DNA from 2 places in the Pseudorhodoferax sp. LjRoot39 genome. Region 1 is predicted to be linked to the other one. Evidence: predicted binding sites of a transcription regulator. Region 1 holds the regulator's gene; the other holds the start of a gene.
What was found. Region 1 encodes NrdR, which represses ribonucleotide reductase genes. Its sites were predicted from a motif close to CACNANATNTNGTG; they were not measured.
Positions count from the first base shown of each region.

Region 1 (15,305 bases):
GCGCGGCGGTATCTCGCTGCGCCCGGGCGACGGCGTGATCCACAGCTGGCTGAACCGCCTGCTGACGCCCGACACCGTGGGCACGGGCGGCGACTCGCACACGCGTTTCCCGATCGGCATCAGCTTCCCGGCCGGCTCCGGCCTGGTGGCCTTCGCGGCCGCCACCGGCGTGATGCCGCTGGACATGCCCGAGTCCGTGCTCGTCAAGTTCAAGGGCAAGATGCAGCCCGGCGTGACCTTGCGTGACCTGGTCAACGCGATCCCGCTGTACGCCATCAAGCAAGGTCTGCTGACGGTCGAGAAGAAGGGCAAGAAGAACATCTTCTCGGGCCGCATCCTCGAGATCGAAGGCCTGCCGGACCTGAAGGTCGAGCAAGCCTTCGAACTGTCCGACGCCTCGGCCGAGCGTTCGGCCGCCGGCTGCACGGTGCACCTGAACAAGGAGCCCATCGCCGAGTACATCAACAGCAACATCACGCTGATGAAGTGGATGATCGCCGAGGGCTATGCCGACGCGCGCACGCTGGCACGCCGCATCGCCGCGCAGGAAGCCTGGCTCAAGGACCAGCAGCTGCTCAAGGGCGATGCCGACGCCGAGTACGCCGCCGTGATCGAGATCGACCTCGCGGACATCCACGAGCCCATCGTGGCCTGCCCGAACGACCCGGACGACGTGAAGACGCTGTCCGACGTGGCCGGCGCCAAGATCGACGAGGTGTTCATCGGCTCGTGCATGACCAACATCGGCCACTTCCGCGCCGCTTCCAAGTTGCTCGAAGGCAAGCGCGACATCCCGGTCAAGCTGTGGATCGCACCGCCGACCAAGATGGACGCGCACCAGCTGACCGAGGAAGGCCATTACGGCGTGTTCGGCAATGCCGGCGCCCGCACCGAGATGCCGGGCTGCTCGCTGTGCATGGGCAACCAGGCCCAGGTGCGCGAAGGTGCGACCGTCATGTCGACCAGTACCCGCAATTTCCCGAACCGTCTGGGCAAGAACACCTTCGTGTACCTGGGCTCGGCCGAACTGGCCTCGATCTGCTCCAAGCTGGGCCGCATTCCGACCAAGGAAGAGTACCTGGCCGACATGGGCGTGCTGACGGCCGCCAGCGGCCAGATCTACCAGTACCTGAACTTCGACAAGATCCAGGACTACACGGACGTGGCGGACAAGGTTCCGGCCTGATCTTTCCAGCGGGTGCACTGCCCGCGCCCAAAGAGAAAGCCCGCATCGCGGGCTTTTTCTTTGGTAGACGAAGGAGCCTTATTCCTTGGGCCGGAAGCTGATGGTCATGAGCCCGGGCACGCGGCCGTCGGTGTCGCGCGGCATGGTTTCGGTCTTCTCGATGGCGCGCAGTACGGCGTCGTCCCATGCCTTGTTGCCGCTGGACTTGGTGAGGCGCTTGCCGACGATGGTGCCGTCGGGTGCGCTGCGCACCTCGACCTCGGCGCTCGGGTTGCCCTGCACGCTGTCGGGAAACACGATGTTGGGCCGCACGCGTGCCGCCACGCGCGCACCGTAGCTGGCCGAGGGGCCAGAGGACTGCAGCGCGCTGCCGGTGGCCGTGGCGCCGCCGCTGGCGCCAGCCATGCCTTGCATGCGGCGGATGTTTTCCTGGCGGCGGGCCTCGGCGGCCTTCTCGTCGGCCGCCTTCGCCGCTGCCTGTTGCTGCTTGCGCTTGGCTTCGGCTGCCTCGGCCGCCTTGCGTTCTTCGGCGTCGGCCTTTTTCTGTGCCTCTGCCTTCTTCTGGGCTTCGAGTTTCTTCTGCGCTTCGGCCTTCTGCAGGGCTTCACGCTTGGCCTCGGCCAGGTCTTCCTGGCGCTGCTTCTCGGCTGCGGCCTTCTTCTGCTGCTCGCGCCGCTCGACCAGCTCGCGCTCGCGCTCCTTGCGCTCGCGTTCCTGCTTCTCGCGCTCCAGCGCGATCTGCGCGTCGCGCACGCTGGTGTCGGGCGGCGGGGCGGCCTTTGGCGGTGCTGGTGGCGTCGGCGGCGGCTCGACCTTGGGTTGGGGCTTGGGCGGTTCGGGCTCGGGCTGCACGGCCGGCGGTTCGACGGCACGCGGCGCCGCCTGCTGGCGCACGGACGACCAGATCTCGGCTTCCACCGCCGGGGTTTCCTGCGACTTCCAGTTCACGCCCCAGGTCAGCGCGGCGATCAGCAGCGCATGCGCCACCAGCGCCAGGCCGACGGAGCGCAGCAGGCCGCCCTGTTGCGGTGGTGCGAGGCTGGACGGGTCCAGCGCGGCGTGGGTCAAGGTGGCCATAGCCCTCGCTTACTGGCCGAGTTGCACCGACAGGCCCACCCGCGCGACGCCGGCGCGCTGCAGCGCGTCCATGGCCTTGACCACGGTCTCGTACTTCACGTTGCGGTCGGCACTGATCACGACAGGTGCATTGGTGTCGTCGCCCTGCGCGCGCTTGACGGCGGCCGCCAGTTCGCGCTGCGAGACCTGCTGGCTGCCGTCACCGCCCTTGACCTCCAGCCGCTCGTCTTTGTTGATGACGACCTGGATGATTTTGTCAGGCTGGCGCCCGGCCTTGCCCACGCTGGGCAGGTCGATCAGGCTGGGCGTGACCATGGGCGCCGTGACCATGAAGATGATCAGCAGCACCAGCATCACGTCGATGAAGGGCACCATGTTGATCTCGTTCATGGTGCGGCGGCCGCGGCCTCGGGAGATCGTTCCTGGCATCTCAGTGGCCCGAAGGCGACTGCGTCGCCACGTTGCGCTGCAGGATGTTGCAGAACTCTTCGATGAAGGTTTCCAGGCGGATCGCGGTGCGGTCGATGTCGCGCGCGAAGCGGTTGTAGGCCACCACAGCCGGGATTGCGGCGAACAGGCCGATGGCCGTGGCCACCAGCGCTTCGGCGATGCCGGGCGCCACGGTGGCCAGCGTGACCTGCTGCATGCTGGCCAGGCCGGTGAAGGCGTGCATGATGCCCCAGACCGTGCCGAACAGGCCGACGTAGGGCGAGACCGAGCCGACCGAGGCCATGAACGAGAGGTTGGTCTCGATCACGTCCATCTCGCGCTGGAAGCTGGCACGCATGGCGCGGCGCGCGCCGTCCATCAGCGTGCCGGCGTCGGAGATGCGGCGCTCGCGCAGCTTCTGGTACTCGCGCATGCCGCTGGCGAAGATGCGTTCCATGGGGCCGGCGCTCTTGGCGTTCTGCGTGGCTGCCGCGTGCAGTTCGTTGAGGTTGCTGCCGGACCAGAAATCGCGCTCGAACTCCTCGTTGAGCGCGTGCACCTTCTTGAGCGCGAACAGCTTGCGGAAGATCGCCGCCCAGCTCGCGATGGAGACGCAAACCAGCAGCGCCATCACGAACTGGACGACGAAGCTGGCGTTGAGCACCAGGTGCAGGATGGACATGTCCTGGTTCATCGGGGACTCCGGACGGAAGGGCGCAAGGTAGGCGTCATGGATGTTCGAGCACGTTCAAAACGGAGGGCGGGATTCTCGCAGGGCGCAGCGTGTCGGCCTGGACCCAGCCGATGCGGATGCTTCCCTCGCAAAGAACGGGCCCACCGGGCTCCGGCCCTGCCAGCACCTGCTGGGCCAGTAGGAGCGAGGCGGCGCCGAAACGTTCCACGCGCACGGTGACCAACAGTTCGTCGTCCAGCCGCGCGGGCTGCAGGTAGCGCACCTCGGTCGCGCTGACGACGAACATGCCGCCGCTGGCGTCCTTGAGCGCGCGCTGGCCGATGCCGCGCGCGCGCAGCCATTCGGTGCGGGCACGTTCGAAAAACTTCAGGTAGTTCACGTAGAACACGATGCCGCCGGCATCGGTGTCTTCCCAGTACACGCGCACCGGGAAGTGGAAGACATCGGCCGTCATGCGAGCAGGGTGCGCAGGCGCGCCACGGCTTCCTGCAGGTGGGCCATGGAACTGGCGGTGGAGAAGCGGATGAAGCGGCCGGTGTCGGCCTGGCCGAAATCGCGGCCCGGCGTCACGGCCAGGTGGGCCTGGCGCATCAGGGCGAACGTGAGGTCCCAGCTGCCCTGCACGCCCAGGCGCTCGCAGGCCTGGGTGCAATCGGCCCAGGCGTAGAAGGCGCCGTCGGGCATGATGGGCACCTTCAGGCCCAGCGCGTCGAGTGCCGGCACGAAGTAGTCGCGCCGCGCGCGGAATTCGGCGCGGCGCTGCTCGTACAAGGCGATGCTCTCGGCCTCGAAGCAGGCCAGCGCGGCATGCTGGGCCACGGTGCTGGCGCAGATGAACAGGTTCTGCGCGATGCGCTCGATGACTGGCACCAGCGCATCGGGCACGACCAGCCAGCCCAGCCGCCAGCCCGTCATGTTGAAGTACTTGGAGAAGCTGTTGATGCTGACCACGTCCTCGCCCAGCCCCAGCGCGCTGCGGCCGAAGGCCGGGTCGTAGGACAGGCCCAGGTAGATCTCGTCGACGAGCGTGATGCCGCCACGCGCCTGGACCTGGGCGTGGATGCGGGCCAGTTCGTCGGGCGCGATCGAGGTGCCGGTCGGGTTGGACGGCGAGGCCAGCAGCACGCCGCGCGTCTGCGCGTTCCAGGCCGCGGCGACCTTGTCGGCGCTGAGCTGGAAGCGCTCGGCCGCCGTCGTCGGCAGCAGCACGGCGCGGCCTTCGGCGGCGCTGACGAAATGCCGGTTGCAGGGATAGCTCGGGTCCGGCATCAGCACTTCATCGCCGGCCTCGATCAGCGCGAGGCAGGCCAGTTGCAGCGCGGCCGAGGCACCGGCCGTGACCACGATGCGGTGCGCCGGAACCTGCACGCCCAGGCGCTCGGCATACCAGGCGCTGATGCGCTCGCGCAGCTCGGGCAGGCCGGTGGCCTGGGTGTACTGCGTGCGGCCATCGCGCACGGCGCGGGCGGCGGCTTCCTGGACCAGCGGCGGCGCGGTGAAGTCGGGCTCGCCGATGTTCAGGAACACCATGGGCTGTGAACCGCCGGCCACCTCGCGTGCGAGCGCGGCGGCCTCTTTGGCCACCTCCATCACGTAGAAGGGTTCGATGGCCTGGGCCCGGCGCGAGATTCTCATGCGCTTGACGGCTTCTTCTTGCCGCGGTCGGCCTCGACCTCGGTGGCGCGCAGCTGCGGCGACAGGCCGTTCAGGATGCCGTTGACGTACTTGTGGCCGTCGGTGCCGCCGAATTCCTTGGCCAGCTCGATGCACTCGTTGAGCACCACGCGCCAGGGCACGTCCGGGCAGTGGCGCATCTCGTAGATGCCGATCCACAGGATCACATGCTCGATCGGCGAGATGCGCTCCATGGTGCGGTCCAGCAGCGGCTCCATCAGTGCATCCATCTGGCCCGCCTCGGCGATGCAGCCGTGCAGCAGGGCGTCGTAGTGCACGGCATCGGCCTTGTGGAAGCCCGACAGGTCGCGCGTGAAGACGTCGATGGCCGCCGCGTCGTTGCCGCTCACCACGTGCTGGTACAGCGCCTGCAGCGCGAACTCGCGTGCGCGGCTGCGTGCGTTCTTGGCCGCGGCCTTGCGCGCGCCGGTGGCGGTGCGGCCGGTGCGGGTCTGGTGGCCCTGAGGGGTCTCGGGGGCGCTGTCGTCTTGGGATTCGGTCATGGGCGCAGTTGTTCGAGCAGGCGTGCCATCTCGACCGCCACGCGGGCCGCGTCGCGGCCTTTGTCGGTCTGGCGGGCCACGGCCTGCTCCATGTTTTCGGTGGTCAGGATCGCGTTGGCGATCGGGATGCTGTGGTCCAGTGCGATGCGGCTCACGCTGGCGCCCGATTCGTTGGCCACCAGCTCGAAGTGGTAGGTCTCGCCACGCACGATGCAGCCCAGCGCGACCAGGGCGTCGTAGCGGCGCGAGGCGGCCATGGCCTGCAGCGCGGTCGGCACTTCCAGCGCGCCGGGAACGGTCTCGTGGCGGATCTGTTCGGCAGCGACGCCCAGGGCGGCCAGTTCCTGCTTGCAGGCGTTGGCCAGCGCGTCGGTGATGTCGGCGTTGAAACGGGCCTGCACGATGCCGATGGACAGGCCGCGGCCATCCAGGCGGGGATCGTTGCCGGCGAGTTCGCCCTGGTTGGCACCCTTCATTGTTCTTCCTTGTCTTGGCCGGGCGTGAGGTAACCCGTGCTTTCCAGGCCGTAGCCCGTCATGCTGGGCATGCGGCGCGGGTTGCCCATCAGACGCATGCGGTGCACGCCGCAGTCGCGCAGGATCTGCGCGCCCACACCGTAGGTGCGCAGGTCCATGCGGCCGCGTTCGGGCGCCTGGGCGGCGCGGGCCGTGCCTTCGAACTGGGCCAGCAGCTCGGCCGCGCTTTCGCCGCAGTTGAGCAGCACGGCCACGCCGGCGCCTTCGCGCGCGATGTGCTCCAGGCTGGACGGCAGCGTCCAGGAGTGCATGGAGCGGTCGACTTCGAGCAGGTCGAGCGCGGACAGCGGCTCGTGCACACGCACGGCCACGCTGGTTTCCGGGCTCCAGCTGCCCTTGACCAAAGCCAGGTGCACGCTGGCGCTGGGCTTGTCCTGGTAGGCGTGGGCGGTGAACGGGCCGTACGCGGTCTGGATCTCGCGGGTGCCCACGCGCTCGACGAGCGATTCGGTGCGGCTGCGGTACTCGATCAGGTCGGCGATGGTGCCGATCTTCAGGCCATGCTGGGCGGCGAACAGCTGCAGGTCCGGCAAGCGGGCCATGGTGCCGTCCTCGTTCATGACCTCGCAGATCACGGACGCCGGGCTGCAGCCGGCCATGACGGAGAGGTCGCAGCCGGCTTCGGTGTGGCCGGCGCGCATGAGCACACCGCCGTCCACCGCCTGTAGCGGGAAGATGTGGCCGGGCTGCACCAGGTCTTCGGCGCGCGCGTTCGGCGCCACGGCGGCCTGCACGGTGCGCGACCGGTCGGCAGCGGAGATGCCGGTGGTCACGCCCTCGGCGGCCTCGATCGAGACGGTGAAGGCCGTGGAGTGCTTGGCGCCGTTGCGCGCCACCATGGGCGGCAGGCGCAGGCGTTCGCAGAGCGCGCGCGACAGCGTCAGGCAGATCAGGCCGCGCGCATGGCGGGCCATGAAGTTGATGGCCTCGGGTGTCACGTGGTCGGCGGCCAGCACCAGGTCGCCTTCGTTCTCGCGGTCTTCCTCGTCCACGAGGATGACCATGCGGCCGGAGCGCAGCTCGGCCACGATGTCCGCCACCGGGGAGATCGGGGCTGGGGAGAGGGATGTCATGCGTTGTTGTCCTTGTCCAGCCGCAGCATGCGTTCCACGTAGCGGGCGATGGTGTCGATCTCCAGGTTCACGGGCGAGCCCTGGCGCAGGTCGCCCAGGGTCGTGTGCTCCACAGTGTGCGGGATCAGGTTGATGCGGATCACGCAGCCGCCGGCCACATCCTCGACGGCATTGACCGTCAGGCTGACGCCCTGGACCGTGACAGAGCCCTTGTAGGCCATGTAGCGGGCCAGTTCGGTGGGCGCCAGGATGTCCAGCGCCCAGCTTTCGCCGACCTGCTCGAAGCGCTGCACATGGCCCAGGCCGTCGACATGGCCCGAGACGATGTGACCGCCGAGCCGGTCGTGCGCGCGCAGCGCCTTCTCGAGGTTGACGCGGCCGGTGTCGGCCAGGCCCGCGGTGCGGGCCAGCGATTCGGCCGAGACGTCGACGGTGAAGCGCAGCGCGGGGGCGTCCAGCGTCGTGACCGTCATGCAGGCGCCGTTGAGCGCGATGCTGTCGCCCAGGCCCACGTCGTCGAGGTAGCCGGTCGGCGTCTCGATGACGAGCCGCTTGCCGTAGCTGGAGGAGCTGCCGAGGTCGTGGACAGCGGCGATGCGCCCCACTCCGGTGATGATTCCCGTGAACATAGCCGCGCATTTTCGCAGGCTTTGCGCCAGCGCCGGGCGCGTGGGGTCAGAACCGGTCGCGGCCGGGGACGCGGGCGAGGATGCGCAGGTCGGCGCCGACGCGTTCCACGGCGCCCCATTCCAGCGCCTGGGCTTGGGCCAGGTCGTCCAGCGGACCCAGGCGCGCCATGCCCATGCCCTGGCCGATCAGCTTGGGGGCGAGGTAAACCAGCAACTCGTCCACCAGCCCCTCGCGCAGCAGCGAGCCGTTGAGCTGGGTGCCGGCCTCCACGTGGACTTCGTTGACCTCGTGCACGGCCAGATCGCGCAGCAGGGCGGCCAGGTCGACCTTGGCCGCGGTCTGCGGTGTCGGGCCGGGTACGACGGTGACAGTGGCGCCGCGCGCACGCAGCGCATCGGCCTTGGCCGCATCGTCGCTGGCGGTGTAGATGAGCAGCTGGCGCTCGGGACCGAACAGCTTGGCCGTCAGCGGCAGTTGCAGCCGGCTGTCGACCAGCACCAGGTGTGGCTGGCGCGTGCTGGGCACCAGGCGCACGTCGAGCTGGGGATCGTCTTGCAGGACGGTGCCGATGCCGGTCAGCACGGCACATGCACGCGCGCGCCACGCATGGCCGTCGGTGCGGGCGGGCGTGTCGGTGATCCACTGGCTGCGGCCATCGTCCAGCGCCGTGCGGCCGTCCAGCGAGGCGGCGATCTTCATGCGCACCCAGGGCTGGCCGCGGACCATGCGGCTGAAGAAGCCGATGTTGAGCGCGCGCGAAGCGGCGGCACCCGGCCCGCACTCGACTGCGACGCCGGCCGCCACGAGGCGAGCCAGGCCCTGGCCGGCCACCTTGGGGTTGGGGTCTTCGCAGGCCGCGACGACGCGGGCCACGCCGGCGGCGATCAGCGCATCGCAGCAGGGGCCGGTGCGGCCATGGTGGGCGCAGGGTTCCAGCGTGACCCAGGCTGTGGCGCCGACCACCGAATGGCCTTGCGCCTGGGCATCGCGCAGCGCCATGACTTCCGCATGCGGCCCACCGGCCTGCTGCGTGAAGCCACGCCCGAGCACGCGGCCGTGGGCGTCGCTAAGCACACAGCCGACGCGTGGGTTGGGATTGGACAGGGTCAGCGCCTGTTCGGCCAGCGCCATTGCCTCGGGCATGAAATCGGGGGTCACGCCCCGGATTGTCGGGGATCGCTCAGGGCTGCTCGCGCCAGCCGGCCCGCGCGCCCACGGTCGCGCTGGTGCGCAGCGCCATTTGCTGGCCGGAGGCGGAGCGCAGCAAGGCGTCGCGGTGGCCAGGGCGGCGCGACAGCAACGCCGGGCCGGCCGGCGCGCTGGCCATGGCCAGCGGCTGCGCCTGCAGACTGGTGTCGGCCAGCACGAAGGGCGGCTGGGCCGGCGGCATGCCGGTCAACAGGTTCAGCACCGACACCCAACTGCGCCCCGCGTTGCGCGGCCCGGTGCCGCCGAAGGGCGCCACGCTGCGCACCAGCAGCTTGTAGCCTTCGAGCAGCTGCGGGTTGTGCAGTACGCGCTGGCCGGGGTGCGGGAGATCGATCCACCATCCGCGCGACCGTACAGCGCCCTCGGGTTGCGCCAGGCTCTGGATGCGGTGGTAGTCCGTGCCTTGCGAGATGCTGGCCTCGCCGTAGGCCAACGCGCTCAGCGTGTCGGGGCGCCGGCAGGCGGCTTCGTCGGGCTGCAGCGGGTCGGACGGGCCGCGGTCATGCAGGCCGTACAGCGACTGCGGGTTGGTGATGGGACTGTCTTGGTCCAGCAGGTGGCGGCCGGTGCCGAATGCCAGCATCCATCCACCCTGGGGATGCGGCTGCGCATACGGCGCCGTGGTGATGGGCTGGCGGCGGCCTTGTGCGTCGCAGGCGGTGAAGAGGCGGCTGGCGCGCCAGCCGCTTTCGGAACCGCCCAGGTCGAAGCGCCACAAGCGCCCCTGCAGATCGCCGGCATAAGCTAGGTCCACGCGGCCATCGCCGTCGGTGTCGAGCAGTCTCGGCATCGCCAGACCGTTGCCGTCCGCATAGGTGCACGGCGCCCCGGCCATGCAGGGCGACAGGCGCAGCAGCTCGCGGCCTTGGTCGAGGTACTGCACGAGCAGGGCCGGCCGGCCCGCGCGGCTGAAATAGCCGTTGCCGATCACGAGTGCCCAGCGGCCGTTGGCCATCTGCACGATGTGGCGCGCATGGTTGGCGTTCGCGTCGTCGAGCACGGGTGGGGCGTGCAGCTGGCCGATGTCGGCATCGGTGCCATCGGTGGTGTCGGCGACGACGAGATCGGCCTCGCTGGCCGAAGCGAAGCGGTCGGGCGCGCCCACATCCAGCACCACGTAGCCCGGCCCGCCCATGCCGAGACCGGCGACGAGCAGGCTGCGCGGCGCGGCCTGCGCGCCGACCGGGGCTTCGCCGCCGAACAGCGGACCATCGACCGCCGCTGTGCCGGACCGACGCTGCAGCCGGCGCGGCACATAGGCCAGCAATTCGCTTCCATCGTCGGCGGCGAACCCGTGCAGCATGCCGTCGGTAGCGCCGGCATAGACCATGGTGGGGCGCGCCAGCGCGCCGCCACGCCCCGCGATGAACCACAGGTTGGCGTTGCGTACCGCGCCCAGGGGCGTGTTGCCATACTGCGCGACCAATGCGGCCCAGGCTGCGCTGCCGCGCTCCACGCCCGCGCTGGCCAGGACGCGCGATGCAGCGCCCAGGCCTTGCAGCTGCCGGGCAGCGCTCCAGCGCGGATGGCTTGCCGCAGGGCTGTCCAGGGCTTGCACATCGCCGGTGGCGTCGTCGTACCAGCCGACGAAGCGCTGCTGGCTTTGCATCTGGCTGCCCGAGGCGGCGGCGACCGTGCTGGGCTGCGGCTCGGCGGTGGCGTTGGTCGCGAGTACGCTGAGCAAGGCAGCACAGGCGCGCAGGGTCAACGGTTTCATTGCAACTGGCTCCTGGGATAGGGCACGAACAGGCTCCTGAGCACCACCTGCGTACCAGGCTTGCGGCCTTCTGCCAGTGCGGTGATACGGTAGACGAAGGGGCGCGCCGGGTCCGGCAAGGCGTGCTGCAGGCTGGCCGGTGTGGGGCCTGCGCCGCGGAACAGGAAAATCTCGACCCAGTACCAGCCGCGCACACTGGGTTCCGGCGCCGCGCCATCGCTCGCCAGGGTGAACTGCCCAAGATGAGCTCCGAGCGGTTGTGGCAGGGGGCCGGTGCGGGCCAAGGCTTGCAGGCTGCTGGGCACGCAGATGCCATCGCGGCAGGGCACCGCCGCGCCGACCTGGAGCAGAGCGCGCACCTCGTCGAACTCGTCGGTGTCTTGCGGAAAGTAGGGGGCCGTGGCGACCGATGCCGTGCCGCGTTCGCGGCAGCCGATGAAGCCGCTTGCAGTGCGCTGCGGCTCCACAGGGCTGGGGTGGCAGGGCGCATCGCCACGACGTCCGAGGATGTCGGCCTCGGCGTCCAACAGCAAGGCCTCGGCCATGGCCTGCGCGCGCAGGCGGTCGGACTGGTGCCCAGCCACCATCTCGTGCAGCAATCCGGCGCGGGCGCTGGCCAGCACCGCCAGACCGGCAAGCACCAGGGCCACCATCACGCTCAGCAGGGCGATGCCACGTTCTTGCATGCTGATCTCACTGGCCGGTGGAATGGAGGTTGCGCAGGCTGAACGTGGCGTAGGCCACGCGGTGCAGCCGGCCATCTGCGGCCTGGTCCACGCCCTGACAGTTGCGCACGCCTGTTGCCTGTGGGTGCGGGCCTTCGCTGCGCAGCTGCAGGCAGACTTGGACGACAGCCACGTCGGCCCACCGGCCGGCCATGTCGTCGGCGTCGACGAACCGGAACTGGTCGCCACCGGAGCCGGCCGAGCGGATCCCATAGAGCACCTGGAAGTCCTCCACACCGTCCACGATGACCTGGCTGCCGCTGGCCGCCTGCGCCCCAAGGCAGCGCAGGCTGCCGTTGGCCACGAAAAAGCGGCTGTCAATGCGGATGCCTTGGGCCGCGGCGTCAGGGCGATTGCCAAGGCAATCGTGTGCCTCGCCGTTGTCTTGGTAGCTGGCGCTCAACGCGTCGGGTGCGCCCGCGCGGCCATTCTCGCCCTGCACGGCGTAGCCACCGGTCGCATAGCCGTCGAACGCGGTACTGAAACGCACGCTGCCGTCGGTGTTCTCCGCCAGGTCGACGGCGCCGGCTTGGCGCAGTTGCAGTCCGATGGCGCGCAACGCGATGTCCGCGCGCTGCTGCACTCGGAGCGCATCGCCGTGGACGGCGGCGCTGGCCTGCACGAATGCCAGCGTTCCCATGGCCGTCAGCACGACACCCATCCCCACTGCGAGCGCCACGACGAGTTCCAGCAGCATACGGCCGCCTTGCCGTTCAGAATGGGACGTAGGTGACATGGCAGTTGCTCTGCACAGGGCAATCGAGGCTTGTCGCCGGCGCCAAGGCGCTGGCGCCGGTTGAACGCCAGGAGATCGCGATTCCCATCTGTCGACCGCTCCCGCCCACGGCGAACACATGGGCGTCGCTGCCAGGAAGCGCTTGCGCCAAGGCATCGCGCCATGCAGACAAGTCGGCGCGTGCCAATGCGCTACCCAGGCAGGGCGCACTGCGGCAATCCGCCGACGCCGGACGCTCGCCCCAAGCCAGCTGGTAGCTACCGCTTGCTGCTGCGTTGCGGTTGAAGAGCATGCGGTCTGCGAGATCCTCGGTCAGGAGAAGCGCCATGCTGCGTGCGGCGGTGTCGCGGCCGTCGCTCAGGTGCCGCGCCTGGGTCCAGGCCAGCGCACCGATGCCGGTCGACAGCACGAGCATGGCCACCAGCGATTCCAGCAAGGTGATACCGGTCTGGTGCGTGCGATGGTTGAGGTTCAGCATGTGGCTACCCCCGTGACGGTGCGCACACGCCCTGTGCGGTTGACGCACAAGACGGTGGTCATCGGTGTGACTTCTGCTGCTGGAGAGATGACGAACTTGTGGGCAACCAGCACAGGCACGCCGCTTCGGCTGAACTCCATCGCGGGTCCGCCGCCTGGGTGCGTCAATCGCAGGCCGGGTGGCGGAACGAAGCGCTGCAGTGTCCGTGCTTCGCCCGGTAGTGCCGCTTGCACATCCCAACCGCAGCCCCAGTCGTGTACGGTGGCCAGCAGCGCACCGCAGTCGATCCGCCGCTGCAGTGCGATCGGGGCGTTGCGTCGCACTGCCTCCCAGCGTGCCAACTGCATTGCGCTGGTCAGTTCGGTGCGCACCGTGGCGACGCGCTGGCGCAGCAAAAGGTCGCGCCACGCAGGCCCGGCCAGCGAGACCAGCACACCAACGATCAGCAGACAGACCATGGTCTCGACCAAGGTCACGCCTGCAACGGCGCTGTGCGCGCCAACCCTCAAACGGAAGAACCTCATGACGACCTCTCAGCGCTTTGGCAGGAGGCAGTCTAAGGATTCAATTGCTTACAAAAAAGATGAGAAGTTCACGGCAAGTCCTTCTGCATACGATTTGCCGAATTTTTCAGCGTTTGACCTCGTCGACGAGTGTCTTGAACTCCTCGATGTCGGCGAAGCTGCGGTAGACGCTGGCAAAGCGCACGTAAGCCACCTTGTCGAGCTTTTTCAACTCGCGCATGACGAGTTCGCCGATGGACTGCGATGGAATTTCGCGCACGCCCAGGTTCAGCAATTTCTCTTCGACGTGCTCGATCGCCGCGTCCATCTGCTCTGTGCTGACGGGTCGCTTGCGCAGCGCCAGCGCGAAGGAAGAGCGCAGCTTGGCCGGTGAGTACTCGGTGCGCCGGCCATCCTTCTTGACCACGGCCGGGAAGCTGACTTCGGCGCGCTCATAGGTTGTGAATCGCTTGTCGCAGCCGGCGCAACGTCTGCGCCGACGGATGAAGTCGCCGTCTTCCGAAACCCGGGTCTCGGCGACCTGGGTTTCGGTATGGCCGCAGAAGGGGCACCGCACAGCGGACTTGCGCTCGCCCGCCCGATCAGCGGTAGACCGGGAAACGCTGGGTCAGCGCAGCGACCTTGGCGCGCACCTGGGCCAGGTTGGCTTCGTCGCGCGGGTTGTCGAGCACGTCGGCGATCAGGTGTGCCGTGGCATGGGCTTCTTCCGTACCGAAGCCGCGCGTGGTCATGGCCGGGGTGCCGACGCGCACGCCGCTCGTGACCATCGGCTTTTCCGGGTCGTTCGGGATGGCGTTCTTGTTGATGGTCATGTGGGCGGCGCCCAGCACGGCCTCGGCTTCCTTGCCGGTGATGCCCTTGGCGCGCAGGTCGACCAGCATCACATGGCTTTGCGTGCCGCCGCTGACGATGCGCAGTCCACGCGCCGTCAGCGTCTCGGCCACCACGCGGGCGTTGTCGAGCACGCGCTGCTGGTAGCCCTTGAATCCGGGCGTCAGCGCTTCCTTGAAAGCCACGGCCTTGGCCGCGATCACGTGCATCAGCGGACCGCCCTGCAGGCCCGGAAACACGGCGCTGTTGATGGCCTTCTCGTGCTCGGCCTTCATGAGGATGATGCCGCCGCGCGGGCCGCGCAGGCTCTTGTGCGTGGTGGAGGTCACCACATCGGCATGCGGAACCGGGTTGGGGTAGACGCCTGCAGCGATCAGGCCGGCGTAGTGCGCCATGTCGACCATGAAGATCGCGCCGACATCGCGCGCCACCTTGGCGAAGCGCGCGAAATCGATGTGCAGGCTGTAGGCCGAGGCGCCAGCGATGATCAGCTTGGGCTTGGTTTCGTGCGCGCGACGCTCCATCGCGTCGTAGTCGATCTCTTCCTTGGCGTTGAGGCCGTAGCTCACCACGTTGAACCACTTGCCGCTCATGTTCAGCGCCATGCCGTGGGTCAGGTGGCCGCCTTCGGCCAGGCTCATGCCCATGATGGTGTCGCCGGGCTTGAGGAAGGCCAGGAACACGGCTTGGTTGGCCGAGGCGCCGCAGTGCGGCTGCACGTTGGCGGCGTCTGCGCCGAACAGTTGCTTGACGCGCTCGATGGCCAGTTGCTCGGCCACGTCCACGTACTCACAGCCACCGTAGTAGCGGCGGCCGGGGTAGCCCTCGGCGTACTTGTTGGTCAGCTGCGAGCCCTGTGCGGCCATGACGGCGGGCGAGGCGTAGTTCTCGCTGGCGATCAGCTCGATGTGGTCTTCCTGGCGGCGGTTCTCGGCCAGGATGGCGGCGTACAGCTCGGGGTCGGTTTGTTCGATCAGGATGTTGCGGTCGTACATGGCAGTCCTCAGAGGTATGGCCTTGTATCAGTACAAGGGCTGCCCAGGCGAACGGCTGAACGCGGGGGATCACAAGGATCCTGCGGTACGCTTCCCAGTGGTTGTCGAGGAGCTTATGAAAGTCCGGCGGTTCCACGTCAGCATGCGGTCTGCGCTTGACCGCTGCCTATCGCCAGTTGCGTACGGGCGCTAGTGTAGCCGAGCCACCGGCCCGGCTGCCCGCGTCAGGAAGCGCTCTGAGACAGCGACAGCAGCGTGTCGTCGGCCTTGGTTTGCACGGGGGCAAGC
Region 1 is NZ_CAXUQL020000001.1:2,880,963-2,896,267, forward strand. It holds gene acnB (bifunctional aconitate hydratase 2/2-methylisocitrate dehydratase) at 1-1,186, shown strand, start outside; gene tolA (cell envelope integrity protein TolA) at 1,265-2,263, opposite strand; gene tolR (protein TolR) at 2,273-2,692, opposite strand; gene tolQ (protein TolQ) at 2,694-3,386, opposite strand; gene ybgC (tol-pal system-associated acyl-CoA thioesterase) at 3,421-3,840, opposite strand; gene ACSQ4M_RS13645 (pyridoxal phosphate-dependent aminotransferase) at 3,837-5,021, opposite strand; gene nusB (transcription antitermination factor NusB) at 5,018-5,563, opposite strand; gene ribH (6,7-dimethyl-8-ribityllumazine synthase) at 5,560-6,039, opposite strand; gene ribBA (bifunctional 3,4-dihydroxy-2-butanone-4-phosphate synthase/GTP cyclohydrolase II) at 6,036-7,172, opposite strand; gene ACSQ4M_RS13665 (riboflavin synthase) at 7,169-7,801, opposite strand; gene ribD (bifunctional diaminohydroxyphosphoribosylaminopyrimidine deaminase/5-amino-6-(5-phosphoribosylamino)uracil reductase RibD) at 7,848-8,945, opposite strand; gene ACSQ4M_RS13675 (pilus assembly protein) at 8,983-10,728, opposite strand; gene ACSQ4M_RS13680 (pilus assembly PilX family protein) at 10,725-11,414, opposite strand; gene ACSQ4M_RS13685 (PilW family protein) at 11,422-12,150, opposite strand; gene pilV (type IV pilus modification protein PilV) at 12,167-12,667, opposite strand; gene ACSQ4M_RS13695 (GspH/FimT family pseudopilin) at 12,661-13,191, opposite strand; gene nrdR (transcriptional regulator NrdR) at 13,298-13,747, opposite strand; gene glyA (serine hydroxymethyltransferase) at 13,773-15,017, opposite strand; ZMP/ZTP riboswitch at 15,052-15,207, opposite strand; gene ACSQ4M_RS13710 (transglycosylase SLT domain-containing protein) at 15,242-15,305, opposite strand, start outside.

Region 2 (15,305 bases), 430 kb from region 1:
CGGCCTTCTCGAACAGCGCCTTGATCTCGGCCTTGAACTCGGGCGTCCACAGGTGCGGGTTCTCCAGCTTCAACTGGTTGATCAGGTCGATGCCGAAGTTGCAGTGCATGGACTCGTCGCGCAGGATGTACTGGTACTGCTCGGCCGCGCCCGTCATCTTGTTCTGCCGGCCCAGCGCCAGGATCTGCGTGAAGCCGACGTAGAAGAACAGGCCCTCCATCAGGCAGGCGAACACGATCAGGCTCTTGAGCAGGGTCTGGTCGTTCTCGGGCGTGCCGGTGTGGAAGTTCGGGTCCATGATCGCCTCGATGAAAGGGATCAGGAACTCGTCCTTGTCGCGAATCGACTGCACCTCGTTGTAGGCGTTGAAGATCTCGGACTCATCCAGGCCCAGCGACTCGACGATGTACTGGTAGGCGTGCGTATGGATCGCTTCCTCGAAGGCCTGGCGCAGCAGGAACTGCCGGCACTCGGGCGCCGTGATGTGGCGGTAGGTGCCCAGCACGATGTTGTTGGCGGCCAGCGAGTCGGCGGTCACGAAGAAGCCGAGGTTGCGCTTGACGATGCGGCGCTCGTCCTCTGTCAGACCGTTCGGGTCTTTCCAGAGCGCGATGTCGCGGTTCATGTTCACTTCCTGCGGCATCCAGTGGTTGGCGCAGGTGGCGAGGTACTTTTCCCATGCCCACTTGTACTTGAACGGCACCAGCTGGTTGACGTCGGTCTGGCCGTTGATGATGCGCTTGTCGGCCGCGTTCACGCGGTGTGTGCCGGCACCCGCTGCTGCGGCGGGGCGCGGTGCGGCCACTGGCGGCAGCGCCACATCGGGCAGGCGCGATGCAGTCGCAGGCGTGTCGAAGGAGGAGGCTTGGACCGCGGCCGTTGCGGCGGCGGAGACAGCGTTCACGGAATTGGGAGAGACCGCTGCCTCGCGGTGTCCCGTGGACCCGCTGTGTTGTGTCGATGGCGAGGAGGGCTTGACTTCGTCGTCCCAGGTAAGCATAGATTTTCCAGTGCCGAGATTATGAAAGCGGCGCCCTGAAAAGCAAAGGCTTCACCTGGGCGCCGTGCATGTTTGTTGCTCCAGTGCATCGCAAAAACGCGCAGGCGCATGCGATGCAAAGGGGCTGCGCGTCAGCGCTTCATCGCGGTCTTATTGGCAAGCTTCGCAGGTGGGGTCGTCCACACCGCAGAACTTCACATCGGTCGCGGCCGAAGCGGCCAGCGGCGCATTCATCTGCGCGTCCATCTGGGCGCGTGCCTTGGCGGCTGCGGCGTCGAGCGCGCTCATGCTCGGTGCGGCATTCGCACCCGAGGACACGGCGTTCAGACGGCCCGGTGCCACGGTCGATTTCTCGGCGTGCGTGGCGCTGCGCGTGCGCAGGTAGTAGGTGGTCTTGAGGCCACGCGTCCAGGCCAGCTTGTAGGTGTCGTCCAGCTTCTTGCCCGAGGCCCCGGCCATGTAGATGTTCAGCGACTGGGCCTGATCGATCCACTTCTGGCGGCGTGCCGCGGCTTCGACCAGCCAGGCCGGCTCGACCTCGAAGGCCGTGGCGTACAGCGCCTTGATCTCCTGTGGCACGCGGTCGATGGGTTCGAGCGAACCGTCGAAGTGCTTGAGGTCCATGACCATCACGTCGTCCCACAGGTGCAGGCGCTTGAGGTCGGCCACCAGGTAGTGGTTGATGACCGTGAACTCGCCCGACAGGTTGGACTTGACCGACAGGTTGCCGAAGCAGGGCTCGATCGACGCGTCCACGCCGATGATGTTGGAGATCGTCGCGGTCGGGGCGATGGCCACGCAGTTGGAGTTGCGCATGCCGTCCTGCTTGATCTTGGCGCGCAGGCCGTCCCAGTCCAGCGTGGCCGAGCGGTCCACTTCCACATAGCCGCCGCGGGCCTGTTCGAGCAGGTTCAGCGAGTCCATGGGCAGGATGCCCCTGTCCCACAGCGAACCCTTGAAGCTGGAGTAGCGGCCGCGTTCGGCTGCCAGCTCGGTCGAGGCCCAGTAGGCGTAGTAGCAGACCGCTTCCATCGAGGTGTCGGCGAACTGCACGGCGGCATCGCTGGCGTAGGGGATGCGCAGTTCGTACAGCGCGTCCTGGAAGCCCATCACCCCGAGGCCCACCGGGCGGTGGCGCAGGTTGGAGTCGCGCGCCTTCTTCACGGCGTAGTAGTTGATGTCGATCACGTTGTCGAGCATGCGCATCGCCGTCGAGATCGTCTTCTTGAGCTTCTCGTGGTCGATGGACTTGCCGTTGGGGCCGTCCTTCAAGTGCTGCAGCAGGTTCACCGAACCCAGGTTGCAGACGGCGGTCTCGGTGTCGCTGGTGTTCAGCGTGATCTCGGTGCACAGGTTGGACGAGTGCACCACGCCCACGTGCTGCTGCGGCGAGCGCACGTTGCAGGCGTCCTTGAACGTGATCCAGGGGTGGCCGGTCTCGAACAGCATCGACAGCATCTTGCGCCACAGGTCGGTGGCCGGGATGGTCTTGCTGGGCTTGATGTCGCCGCGCGCGGCCTTCTCTTCGTAGGCCACGTAGGCCTTCTCGAATTCGGTGCCGAAGAGATCATGCAGGTCGGGCACGGAGGAGGGGGAGAACAGGGTCCACGTGCCCTTCTCCATGACGCGGCGCATGAACAGGTCGGGGATCCAGTTGGCCGTGTTCATGTCGTGCGTGCGGCGGCGGTCGTCGCCGGTGTTCTTGCGCAGCTCCAGGAACTCCTCGATGTCCAGGTGCCAGCTTTCCAGGTACGTGCAGACCGCGCCCTTGCGCTTGCCGCCCTGGTTCACGGCCACGGCCGTGTCGTTGACGACCTTGAGGAATGGCACCACGCCCTGCGATTCGCCGTTCGTGCCCTTGATGTGGCTGCCCAGCGCGCGCACGCGCGTCCAGTCGTTGCCCAGGCCGCCCGCGAACTTGGACAGCAGTGCGTTTTCCTTGATCGACTCGTAGATGCCGTCCAGGTCGTCGGGCACGGTGGTCAGGTAGCAGGAGGACAGCTGCGAGCGCAGCGTGCCGCTGTTGAACAGCGTCGGCGTGGAGGACATGAAGTCGAACGAGGACAGCACCTCGTAGAACTCGATGGCGCGCGCCTCACGGTCGATCTCGCCCAGCGCCAGGCCCATGGCCACGCGCATGAAGAAGGCCTGCGGCAGTTCGATGCGGGTCTTCTTGACGTGCAGGAAGTAGCGGTCGTACAGGGTCTGCAGGCCCAGGTAGTCGAACTTCTGGTCGCGCTCGGCCTTCAGGGCCGCGCCCAGCCGGGCCAGGTCGTACTGCTGCAGCTTCTCGTCCAGCAGGTCGTTCTCCACGCCCTTCTTGATGAACTGCGGGAAGTAGTCGGCGTAGGCCGCGCCCATGTCGGCCGGTGCCACTTCGCGGCCCAGGACCTCCTTGACGATGGTGTGCAGCAGCAGGCGGGCCGTGGCGTAGGTGTAGTCCGGATCCTTCTCGATCAGCGTGCGGGCGGCCAGGATGGCGGCCTTGAACACCTCTTCGAGCGGCACGCCGTCGTACAGGTTGCGCATGGTCTCGGCCACGATGGGCTCGGGCTTGACGTCCGCGCCCAGGCCGGCGCAGGCGTCGGCGATCAGCTGTTGCAGGTCGGCCAGGTTCAGCGCCACACGCTCGCCGCCGTCCAGCACATGCAGCGTCGGGGCAGCGGCCGGTTGCTCCTGCTCGCCCTGGCGGTGGCGTTCCTGCGCGCGGCGCTCGCGGTACAGCACGTAGGCGCGTGCGATCTCGTGGTGGCCGCCGCGCATGAGGCCCAGCTCGACCTGGTCCTGCACGTCCTCGATGTGGAAGGTGCCGCCGCCCGGGCGCGAACGCACCAGCGCGCGCGTGACGGCCTGCGTGAGGCCGTCCACGGTCTCGCGCACGCTGGCCGAGGCCGCACCCTGGGTGCCATGCACGGCCAGGAAGGCCTTCATCATGGCCACGGCGATCTTGTTCGGCTCGAACGGCACGACGGCGCCGTTGCGGCGGATGATCTGGTAATGCGCCAGCGCGTTCGGTGCAGTGCTGCCGGCCGTGGTGGCGCGCGCTGCGGCGGCCGTGGGAGACAGTTGCGAGGCGGATGGGAGGTGAGCTGCAGTTTGCATGGCTTCCTTGTGGTGCTGGGTACGGGATCGAAATCTGGCGGTGTGTCGTCACCGCAAACGGGGCCCGGCGGCAGCAAAAGCGCGTTTTGGGCCGGGCCCCATATCTAGGGTCCGGCGGCATTCTAGCCACTACAGGTAGCGTGTTGCGCGGCTTTTTGCAGGGCATGTTCGAAACCTCGCCGCAGCGCCAGCAACGGTGCGCCATGGTCGCGCAAACCTGAGGTTTCATGCGGGATGGCGCCCCATTCCGCCTTGCAACCGGCATGGTTGCTGGGCCTGGCCCAGCCGCGTCCTGTTGCCACCCGTACTAGATGGGGGCGGATCCACGCACCGCAAGCGGAAACCAGTCGGCCGGCCAGCCCGTGTCGTGCTGCAGCGCGGCCCAGTCGAAACCCGGTCCGGGGTCCTGCTTGCGGCCCGGCGCCACATGCTCGTGGCCGGCCACATGGGCGATCGGGTAGCGCTGGGCGAGCGCGGCGCACAGGCTGGCCAGGGTGTCGTACTGGGCCGGCTCGAAGCGCTCGCCCTCCAGGCCTTCGAGCTCGATGCCGATGGAGTCGTCGTTGCACTCGTCGCGGCCGCGCCAGTGCGAGCGGCCGGCATGCCAGGCCCGCGCATCGGCGTCGACGAACTGCCAGAGCTCGCCGCCGCGGCGGATGAAGAAGTGCGCCGACACCTGCAGGCCGCGGATCTGCGCGAAGTAGGGGTGGGCGTCCCAGTCGAGCCGGTTGTCGAACAGCGCCAGCACCTCGTCGCCGCCGTACTGGCCCGGCGGCAGGCTGATGGAGTGCAGCACCACCAGATCGATGCGCGCACCGGCCGGGCGCGGCCCGAAGTTGGGCGATGGCTGGTGCCGCGCGAAGCGGTACCAGCCGCCCTGCCACAGCGCGTCACTCGTCATGGGGTTCGTTGTCCTGCGGCGTGGCGATGTTGAGCCGCGCGATGCGGTAGCGGATCTGCCGCAGAGACAGCCCCAAACGGGCTGCCGCCGCCGTGCGGTTGAAGCCGGTCTCGTGCAGCACGCGCACGAGGATGGCGCGCTCCTGCCGGTCCAAGTAGGCCTGCAGGTCGCTGGGCGTGGCCTCGTCGCCTGCCGGCAGGGGCGCCAGTGCCTGGCTGCCGCTGTCGGGGAAGTCGGCGCTGAGTTCATCGCCCTCGCTCATGGCCACGGCACGGTGCAGCAGGTTCTCGAGCTCGCGCACGTTGCCGGCCAACGGATGCTGCTGCAGCTCGGCCAGCAGCGCGCTGGAAGGCGGCGGCACCTGCATCCCGGATTCGTGCGCGATGCGGCCCAGCAGGGCCGTGCACAGCGCCGGCAGGTCGTCGCGGCGCTCGCGCAGCGGCGGCACCACGATCTCGATCACGTTCAGGCGGTAGTACAGGTCCTGGCGGAAGCGGCCGGCCTTGACCTCGGCCGCCAGGTCCTTGTGGGTGGCGCTGACGATGCGCACGTCGACCGTGTCCTCCTGGGTGGAGCCCAGCGGCCGCACGCTGCGCTCCTGGATCGCACGCAGCAGCTTGGACTGCATGGCCAGCGGCAGGTCGCCGATCTCGTCCAGGAACAGCGTGCCGCCGCGCGCGGCCTGGAAGTAGCCCAGCCTGTCGGCCAGCGCGCCGGTGTAGGAGCCCTTCTTGGCGCCGAAGAATTCGGCCTCGAGCAGGTTCTCGGGAATGGCGCCGCAGTTCACGGCGACGAGCGGCGCGGCGGCGCGGTGGCTGGCGGCGTGCAGGGCCTGGGCCACGAGCTCCTTGCCGGTGCCCGATTCGCCGCGCACCAGCACCGGTGCCATGCTGCGCGCCACCTTCAGGATGCGCTGCTTGACCAGGCGCATGGGCTCGGACTCACCGACCAGCCGCTCCAGCGCGGGTGCCGCATGGGCCGCGCCATCGGGCTGGGCGCTGCGCGCAGCCGGGCGCGGCAGCACCGCATCGTGCTCCTGCAGGGCCGAGGCCACCACGGCGCGGAACTGCTTGAGATCCACCGGCTTGGTCAGGTAGTCGAAGGCGCCGGCCTTGAGCGCTTCCACGGCGTTCTCGGCCGAGCCGTAGGCCGTGATGACGATGCAGCGCTCGGCGCGCTGCTGCGCGCGCAGCTCCTGCAGCAGCGTGAGGCCCAGCCCATCGGGCAGCCGCATGTCGGTGATGACGGCACGGAAGCGCTGCGCCTGCAGCGCCGCCTGCGCTTCGGCCAGGGTGCCGGCGGTCTCCACGCGGTGGCCCTCGCGCAGCAGCGTGAGCTCGTACAGCGTGCGCAGGTCGGGCTCGTCGTCCACCACCAGGACGCTGGCAGGTTGCGCGGAAGGGGCTTGCGTGTGCGGTGGCATGGCTCAATGGGCGGGCGGGGTGCGCTCTGCGGGCTTCGGGGGACGGAACTGCACGGAGAACTCGTTGCCCTGGACGCTGGCGCCTTCGAGCTGCCGTGCGCTGCGCTGATAGCCGATGCTGGCGCGGTGGCGCTCACAGAGTTCGCGGCAAATGTACAGCCCCAGTCCGCTGGAGCGGCTCTCCGAGGAGAAGAATGGCTCGAACAGGTGGCGTTCGACCGATTCCTCCAGCGGCGCGCCGTCGCTCCAGACCTGCAGGCTGGACTGGCGCTCGGCCGACAGCCGCGTCGTCACCTGGATCGCGGCCGGCCGTTCGCTGGCGTAGCGCAGCGCGTTGTCCAGCAGGTTGACCAGCACGCGGCGCAGGTGCTCGCTGTCGAAGTCCACCGGCAGGCCCTGCGTGGCCAGCGCCAGCTGCACGCGGCGGCGCTGCGGCGCACGCCGGACCCAGTCCGCACAGATGTCCTGCACGCTGGCGTCCAGCAGCAGGCTGGGTGGCGCGGTGCGGCCGGCCTCGGGCACGCGGGCCACGTCCAGCACCTCGTCGACGATCTTGGCCAGGCGCTGCGCGTTGTGCTGGATCATCTGCGTGAGCTGGCGCTGGCCGGGCGACTGCAGTTCCTCGTCCAGCAGCGCATTGGCCTGGACGATGGCGGCCAACGGGTTGCGGATTTCATGCGCGACGGCGGCGGACATGCGGCCCATGGCCGCCATCTTCTCGGTGCGCGTGCGCGCCTCGGCCTCGCGCAGGTCGTGCAGGAACATCACGCACAGCCGCTCGTGCGCGCGGCCCGGGGCCTCGGTCATGCGGGTGTGCACGCGCAGGCGCCGGGCGCCGCGGCTGGCGCTGCGCAGCGTCAGGTCGGCCGCCTGCGGCGTGGCCTGCTCGAACGTGGCGCGCGCCAGTTCCAGCAGTGGCGCCCAACTGGGCTGCGCGTCCAGCGTGGGCCGCAGGCCCGCCGCGTCCAGGCCCAGCAGTGCCCGCGCCGCCGGGTTGGCGGTGCGCATGCGGTTGTGCGTGTCCACCACCACGACGCCGTCGGTCTGCGTCTCCATCACGAGCTGGTTCACCTGGGCTTGCAGCCGCGCGGCGTGCAGGCCGGCGAGCGCGAGCTGCTCCTCGCGCATGAGCCGGGCCGCCAGCTGGTTGGCCAGGAAGGCCACCAGCAGGTAGCCCAGGCCGGCCAGGCCGGCCTGCAGGTAGCGCCCCGTGCTTTCGGTCAGGCCGTGCGCGGAGGCCCACCAGGTCTCCAGCAACAGCAGCAGGGTGATGGCCAGCGCCATGCCGATGGCCATGGGCCGCGTGCCCAGCACCGCCGTCAGCAGCACCGGCACGCCCAGCAAGGGCGTGTAGCTGATGGTGCCGGACTGGAACAGCTGCAGCAGCGCAATGGCCAGCACGTCCATGCCCACGGTCAGCAGCCAGGTCGGATCGAGCGCATGGCGCGGCAGGCGCGGGCGCGCCAGCAGCCGCGTCGCCATCGCACTGGCCAGGTACAGCGCGCACATGGCCAGCACCCAGGCCGGCACGGTGCCCGTCAGCGCGTACTGCGTGGCCTGCAGCAGCAGCAGGGCCAGTGCGATCGTGACGCGCGCCGTCATGAAACCGTACCAGGCACGTGTCATGGCCAGGTCGCCGACCGGCGGCAGGACCGCGGTGCGCGGATCGAAGTCGGACGGTGGCCAGGCGTCGTCGAGGGCGGTCACGCCGTCTCAGAAGCTGTGAATGAACCGATCGCGTCCACGACGGGGTGCGCCGGGCCACAGGCGTAGGCGCAGTCCGCCGCCCGGGCTCGTGCCCGGGCAAGGACTGCAACGCCCGCATGTGGCTTGGCGCGCCCCGGCCCGAAGGGCGAGGCCCTGGGAGCAGCGGTCGCAACGTGAGAAGTTCGTCATTGGGGGCCTCGCGTGGGCGTGAGCGGTTCGTTCACAGCTTCTCAGCCCTCGATCTGGCGCCGGTGCTCTTTGCTGCAGTACACGCCGCGCGGACTGCGCTCGGCGTCGGCCAGCGGCAGGTGCAGGCCGCAGGCGGCGCAACGCACCATCTCGGCCGGCAGTGCGTTGCGGGCACGCGGCTTGGCCGGCGGTGGCGGCGGCCGGCGCGAGCGCCACAGCCAGACGCCGAAGGCCACCACCAGCAGGACGATCAGGAACTTCATGCGGCCCCCCGGCCGATCAACACTTCGAGCACGAAACGCGAGCCCACATAGGCCAGCAGCAGCAGCGCCGCACCCGCGTAGAGCACGCGCACGGCGGTGCGGCCACGCCAGCCGAAGCGCGCGCGGCCGACCAGCAACACCGCGAAGGTGAGCCAGGACAGTAGCGAAAACACCGTCTTGTGGTCCCAGCGCCAGCGGCCGGCGCCCGCGCCGTAGAGCGACTCGCCGAAGAGCCAGCCGGCCGCCAGCGTGGCCGTCAGCAGCACGAAGCCGGCCTGCACGAAGCGAAAGGTCAGCCGCTCCAGCGTCAACAGCGGCACGCCACTGAACGAGGGGCCGGCGTCGCGCATGGCGCGCTCGCTGCGGCGCATCAGCCAGGCGTGCAGCACGGCCGCCGCGAACAGGCCATAGCAGGCGATGCCCAGGGCCCAGTGCAGCGGCAGCCAGGGCGAGGCGTTCTCGTGCAGGGGCGTGCCCGGGAACACCAGGGCCATCAGCACCGCCACGGCGCCGAAACCGGCCAGCGCCCAGTGCGCACGCAGCTGCGGGAACACATGGCTTTCCACGGCGTAGACCGTGAGCACCAGCCAGGCCGTGACCGACAGCGCCGGCGCGAAGCCGAAGCGCGGCGTGGCCGTGAACCACAGGCCCCAGCACAGCAGCAGCGCATGCAGCACCCAGGCCGGCAACAGCGCGTGACGGCTGCGCTCGGGCTGCAGGCGCGAGGCGACCGCCGCCGGCACCGCATAGGCCGCGGCGGCGGCGGCCGACAGCAACACGGTGGCCATGGAGGCGCTCGCTAAAATCATGGGCTCAGTTTACCGGCACACCTTCCGGGCGCCGGCCGCTTCTCCCTTCCCCCAACTGCGCTCCTTGTGCTGGCGCAAAGGACCTCCATGGCGTCCGCTCTCACCGAAAAACTCTCGCGTCTGGTCAAGGAGATCCGCGGCCAGGCCCGCATCACCGAAGCCAACGTCACCGACATGCTGCGCGAGGTGCGCATGGCGCTGCTGGAGGCCGACGTGGCGCTGCCCGTGGTGCGCGACTTCATCGCCCGCGTGAAGGAAAAGGCCCTCGGCCAGGAGGTGCTGGGCTCGCTGTCGCCGGGCCAGGCCCTGGTCGGCATCGTCAACCGCGAGCTGGCCACCACCATGGGCCAGGGCCTGCCGGGCGCCGAGCTCAACCTGGCGGCCCAGCCGCCCGCCGTGGTGTTGATGGCCGGCCTGCAGGGCACGGGCAAGACCACCACCACGGCCAAGCTGGCCAAGCTCCTGACCGAGCGGCGCAAGAAGAAGGTGCTGACCGTCTCGGCCGACGTCTACCGCCCGGCCGCCATCGAGCAGCTCAAGACCGTCACCAAGCAGGCCGGCGCCGAGTGGTTCCCGAGCACGGGCGAGCAAAAGCCGGTGGACATTGCGCGCGCGGCGCTGGACTACGCGCGCAAGCACTACATCGATGTGCTGCTGGTCGACACGGCCGGCCGGCTGGCCGTGGACGAGGCGCTGATGCAGGAGATCCGCGAGCTGCATGCCGCGCTGAACCCGGTGGAGACGCTGTTCGTCGTCGACGCCATGCAGGGCCAGGACGCCATGAACGTGGCCAAGGCCTTTGGCGAGGCCTTGCCGCTCACCGGCATCGTGCTGACCAAGACCGACGGCGACTCGCGCGGCGGTGCCGCGCTGTCGGCCCGCCATGTCACGGGCGTGCCGATCAAGTTCGCCGGCACCAGCGAGAAGATCGACGGGCTGGAGGTGTTCGACGCCGAGCGCCATGCCGGCCGCGTGCTGGGCATGGGCGACATCGTGGCCCTGGTCGAGCAGGTCACGGCCAACGTGGACATGGCGGCGGCGCAGAAGCTGGCGGCCAAGGTCAAGAGCGGCGAGGGCTTCGACCTGAACGACTTCCTGGCGCAGATCCAGCAGATGAACCAGATGGGCGGCCTGTCCAGCCTGATGGACAAGCTGCCCACGCAGATGTCGGCCAAGGCCGGCCAGGTCGACATGGACCGCGCCGAGAAGGAGATCCGCCGCAAGCAGGGCATCATCCACAGCATGACGGCGCTGGAGCGCAGGAAGCCCGACCTGATCAAGGCCACGCGCAAACGCCGCATCGCCGCCGGCGCCGGCGTTCAGGTGCAGGAGGTCAACCGCCTGCTCAACGAGTTCGGCCAGATGCAGGACATGATGAAGAAGATGAAGGGCGGCGGCCTCATGAAGATGATGAAGCGCATGGGCGGCATGAAGGGCCTCATGGGCGGCGGGGGCGGCATGCCCAAGCTGCCGTTCTGAAGGCCATCCTCCTGCCGAGCCCGCGACGCGCCAGCGCCGCGGGCTTTTTCATGGCGTTTTAGACCTTGCGCCGGGCGCGCCAGCCCAGGGCCGCGAGGCCGGCCAGCACCAGCGCCATGCCCGAGGGCTCGGGCACTTCGCTGGCCAGCGTGTAGTTGGCCAGCGTGGCCAGCTGCTCGGCGCTGAGGCCTTCCAGGCGCGGTGCGTCCAGCAGGGCGAGGCCGGTGGCCTGCGCCAGCACCACGTCCCCGTCGCTCGGGCCGTTCTCGTCGCTGGCGAGGAAGGCAAAGTTCAGCAGGCTCAGCACCTCGCCGGGCGCGATGGTGACCGAGAAGCTGACGTTGTAGCGGTCCGGGCTGATCGACGCGATGCCCAGGCCGTTGTTGCCCGAGACCAGTGCCAGCACCGGGTCGCTGCCGCAGTGGCCGGTCCAGTCGTCTTCGCAGCTGACGACCAGGCCGTTCTGGTTGTAATGGACGAGTTCGTCGCCGTCCGAACCCAGGTTGCCGAAGAAGTTCAGCGTGGTGGTGATGACCTGGCTGGAGGTGTTGGCGAAGCTGTCGAAGAAGCGGAACACGTTGCCGCTCAGCAGCTCGACCTGGCGCGATTGCGTGAGGCCGGCCGTGCCGCTGTTGTAGAAGCCGAAGGCGTCGAAGGCGCCGTTGCCGCCGTCGACGACCCAACCCAGGGCGGCGTTGCTCGGCGAGACGGTGCCGCCCGGGCCGGTGTAGCTGCTGCCGTAGCCGCTGCCGTTGAAGATGCTGGCGGTGGCCTGCACGGGCGCAGCATGCGCGCTGATGCCGACCAGCAGCGACGCTGCCGTGGCCAGGAGGATGCGAGAAAACATGGGGAACTCCAGAACGTAAGGAAGCAGGCGGCCCGCGCGCGCAGGCTGCCTCGGTGCATGGATGTGCGTCAGCTGCGGCGGGCCGTCAGCCACTGCGTCGCCGGCAGCGGCCGGCCGACCAGGCGGATCTCGCCGATCCAGCCGTAGTAGCCGTCCGTGAGCACGGTGTCCCACCAGCCGGCGCCGACGATCCAGGGGTTGTTGACGCTCAGCGAGCGCGTGCCCGTTTCCGCGTTGGCGATGTTGCGCAGCACCGGCGCGCCGTCCACGTACATCGTGGTCGTGCGCGTGGCCGGGTCGTTGACGATGGCCACGTGGTACCAGGTGTTGCGGATCAGCTCACCGGACCAGGCCGTCTGTGGGTACTGCGCGTTGCTGGCCGGCACGATCTCCCACTGCACTTCGCGCAGGCTGGAGATGGCGAACAGCACGCTGGAGGCTTCCGGGTCGCCACCGCGGAAGCCGCCCGGCACGTTGCCGCGCCGGCCGACGCGGCCGAGCAGGTTGGCCCAGCGGTGCTTGTTCGAATCCCAGTCGGTCGGCAGCTTGATGAAGGCCTCGATGGTGTAGCCGCTCCAGAAGCTGCGGTTGTTGATGGACGCGCCCACCTGGGTCAGGAAGGCGTTCAGGCGGTCCACTGTCTTGTCGCTGTTGAGGAATCGCACGCTGCCGGGCGCCGACGACAGGTAGTGCCTGTCGGTGGACCAGACCACGTCGCCCAGCTGTGCGGCACCCGCGGGCGCGGCGCGGTACATGTGCTGGCCCACGTGCTGGCCGCTGGTGGTGATGTTGGGCAGGGCCTCGCCCACGCGCACCACCTGGCCTTCGGCGATGCCGGCCGGCGCGCGCCAGTGCGCGTAGTTGTCCTCGCCCGCGATGAGCGGGAAGTCGTTGGCGTCCGCCGGCGGGCGCTGCACCGTGGGCTTGGGCTCCACGTAGCTGGCCAGGAACTCGCTGCGCACGCGCGGCAGGATGGCCGTGCCCGTGGTGGCCAGCAGCGGGCGCCAGCGCAGAAAGCCCGCAAAGCGCTTCTTGAAGTTGATCGGGATCGTGAAGCGCTGGTTGGCCGCGCTGAGCTCGGCGAAGTCGAACTGCGTCAGCGTGCTGGCCGGCTTGCCGACGACCCAGGGCGAGAACGACATCACATCGATCTTGTTGGCGCTGAAGTCCACCTCGTACAGGCGCATCATGGCGTTGCCGCCCTGGTAATCCATCTGGTAGTCCACCACCATCTGGTGCACCTCGTTGCCGAAGTTGTTGAACTTCTTAAGGTAGGCCGCGCCGTGGTGGTGGCCGTTCAAGGTCATGAAGATCTGGTCGTTGTCGCAGATCAGCCTGTCCCACAGCATCTTGCCGTAGTCGGTCTCGGCCGGCGTGATGCCATCGGCCGCGATGTTGAGCAGCTGGTGGTTGGACAGGATGACCGGCAGCGTGGGGTTGCGGCGCATCACGTCGCGGGCCCAGGCGATGGCCGCGTCGGAGACGCGCCAGGACAGCGACAGCACCATGAACTGCACGCCATGCGCGCTGAACACGTGGCATTCGTTGAAGCCCGAGCTGTCGCGCTCGTGGAAGCTGCTTTGGCGGGCGGCGCGGTTCGTCGGGAACCACTGCAGGTAGGGCTCGGCGGCCAGGTTGCGCTGGGCATCGGTGCCGAAGCCCTGGTCGCTCGGGCCGTGGTAATCGTAGTCGGCCAGCACGTCGTGGTTGCCGGCCAGGATGGAATAGGGGACGCTGGCATTCTCCAGCTGCCGCATCGCCTCGTCGGCCACGCGCCACTGGTTGGGCTTGCCGACCTGGTCGACCACGTCGCCCAGGTGGATCACGAAGGGGATGTTGTAGGTGCCCGCGTTGTTGGCGATCCAGCTGGTCTGCGCGGCATAGGGTGTGGAGCCGTAGCGGTTCTGAAACTGCTGGCCCTCGTCGGTCGTCGCGTAGCGCGCATAGAACTGCGTGTCGGGCAGCACGGCGATCGCGAAGCTCGTGACGGCCGCCTGCGCCGCCTGCGCGGCCTGCAGGAAGCCGCCGCCCACCGCCATGGCCGAGAAGCCGGCCGCGCCGCGCAGCATGCTGCGGCGGTCGCTGGCGAAGGGGTGCGTTGGTGTTGTCGCGACGTCCTGTTCGGTGGCGTCGCGTGGTTCTTGGGTCATTGCACTGGAGCGGTTGTGGGCGCTTGCCCGGAGCCGCGCAGTGTCGACAGTGCGCACGACAAGGCCGTGACACGGCATGACGCTGCCATGACATGCGGCGCCGCGGTGGCGGCAGCTGTCCGCACAAGTGCGGACGCCGCTGCGGCTCAGTTGCGAAAGGCGATCCAGCCGGTCCAGAACAGGCTGGAGAAGAAGCGCTCGGCCCGCGCGAAGCCCGCCGCTTCCAGCAGTTGCAGCGAGGCCGCTTCCGTGGCCGGCGGGTCGGCGCCCTGCAGGATCTTCGCGAGCTTGGCCTGCACCTCGTCCGGTCCGGCGCCGGCCATGCGCCAGCGTTCGGCCCAGGCCTTGAGCAGCAAGGGGCGGCTTGCATAGGTGTGGCTGTTGCCGGCCAGGACCAGCGGCGCGCCGACGGGCAGGCGCGCGGCGATGGTGTGCAGCAAGGCCTGTTTGGCGGCGTCGCCGCCCTGGTGGTGCAGCACGCCGATCAGGGTCGCGGCGTCGAAGCGCCGGGCCGCCGGCAGATCCTGCACGCTGCCGTGCACGGCCTCGGTCTGGCGGTCCAGGCCCAGGCTGCGCAGGCGGTCCATGGCCTGGTCCAGCATCTGCGCAGAGGGGTCGACGGCCGTGCAGCGCCAGTGCGGCTGCAGCCGGGCCAGGCACTGGATCTCCTGTGCCGTGCCGCCGGCACCCACCACCAGCACGTCGCGCGGGGCCTCGTTGCCGCGGTCCGGGTCCAGCGCGGCCGACAGCAGGCAGGCGGCGAGCTCGTGGCAGGCTTCGTAGCCGGCGAGTGCGATGCGGCTCTGGCGTTCGTACTCGGCGGCGCGTTCGGCGTCGAATTTGGCTGCGGGGTCGTGCATGGTTGCCAGCATAGGCGCGCGGCGTGCACCGCGGCATCTGGGTTGCAGACCCCCGCGCTCGTGCCCTGCGCAGGCGGCGCCGGCTACAGCGCGGCGGCTTCCTGCTCGAGCTGCGCCAGCCGGCGTGCGAGCCGCCCCACGAAGTTCTGCGTGAGCTGCGGCAGCGCGCGCTGGGCCGGCACCACGATGCCGACCTGCAGCTGGTTCAGCACCGGCAGCGCGAACGGCCGCCAGACCAGCTCGCCGCGGCGCAGCTCGTCCAGCAGCGCGATCTTGGAGAAGGTCGTGATGCCCTTGCCGGCCATGACCAGACGCTTGACCAGGGGCGTGGAGTTGCAGGTGGCGACCGGCTCCATGGCCTCCCAGAAGGCCGTGTACTCGGCCGACAGCGTGGGACCGAACACCGGCTGCGCGCCCGAGCGGATGAAGGGGTGGCGTGCGCAATCGCGCAACGCGACGCGCGCATGGCCGGCCAGCGGATGGCCCGGCGGCATCACCACGCCCAGGGGCAGGTGCGCCAGGCTCACGGCCACCGCGCCGGCCGGCAGCCGCGTGACGAAGCTGACGCCGAGGTC
Region 2 is NZ_CAXUQL020000001.1:2,451,507-2,466,811, forward strand. It holds gene ACSQ4M_RS11615 (ribonucleotide-diphosphate reductase subunit beta) at 1-1,000, opposite strand, end outside; gene ACSQ4M_RS11620 (ribonucleoside-diphosphate reductase subunit alpha) at 1,151-4,102, opposite strand; gene ampD (1,6-anhydro-N-acetylmuramyl-L-alanine amidase AmpD) at 4,410-5,003, opposite strand; gene ACSQ4M_RS11630 (sigma-54-dependent transcriptional regulator) at 4,993-6,426, opposite strand; gene ACSQ4M_RS11635 (sensor histidine kinase) at 6,430-8,133, opposite strand; gene ACSQ4M_RS11640 (PP0621 family protein) at 8,364-8,585, opposite strand; gene ACSQ4M_RS11645 (cytochrome C assembly family protein) at 8,582-9,394, opposite strand; gene ffh (signal recognition particle protein) at 9,482-10,873, shown strand; gene ACSQ4M_RS11655 (PEP-CTERM sorting domain-containing protein) at 10,932-11,720, opposite strand; gene ACSQ4M_RS11660 (LamG-like jellyroll fold domain-containing protein) at 11,789-13,870, opposite strand; gene ACSQ4M_RS11665 (class I SAM-dependent methyltransferase) at 14,017-14,730, opposite strand; gene ACSQ4M_RS11670 (LysR family transcriptional regulator) at 14,814-15,305, opposite strand, start outside.
Region 2: a site for NrdR is predicted at 4,199-4,212, ahead of ACSQ4M_RS11620 (ribonucleoside-diphosphate reductase subunit alpha). Genes of this name have one in related genera too.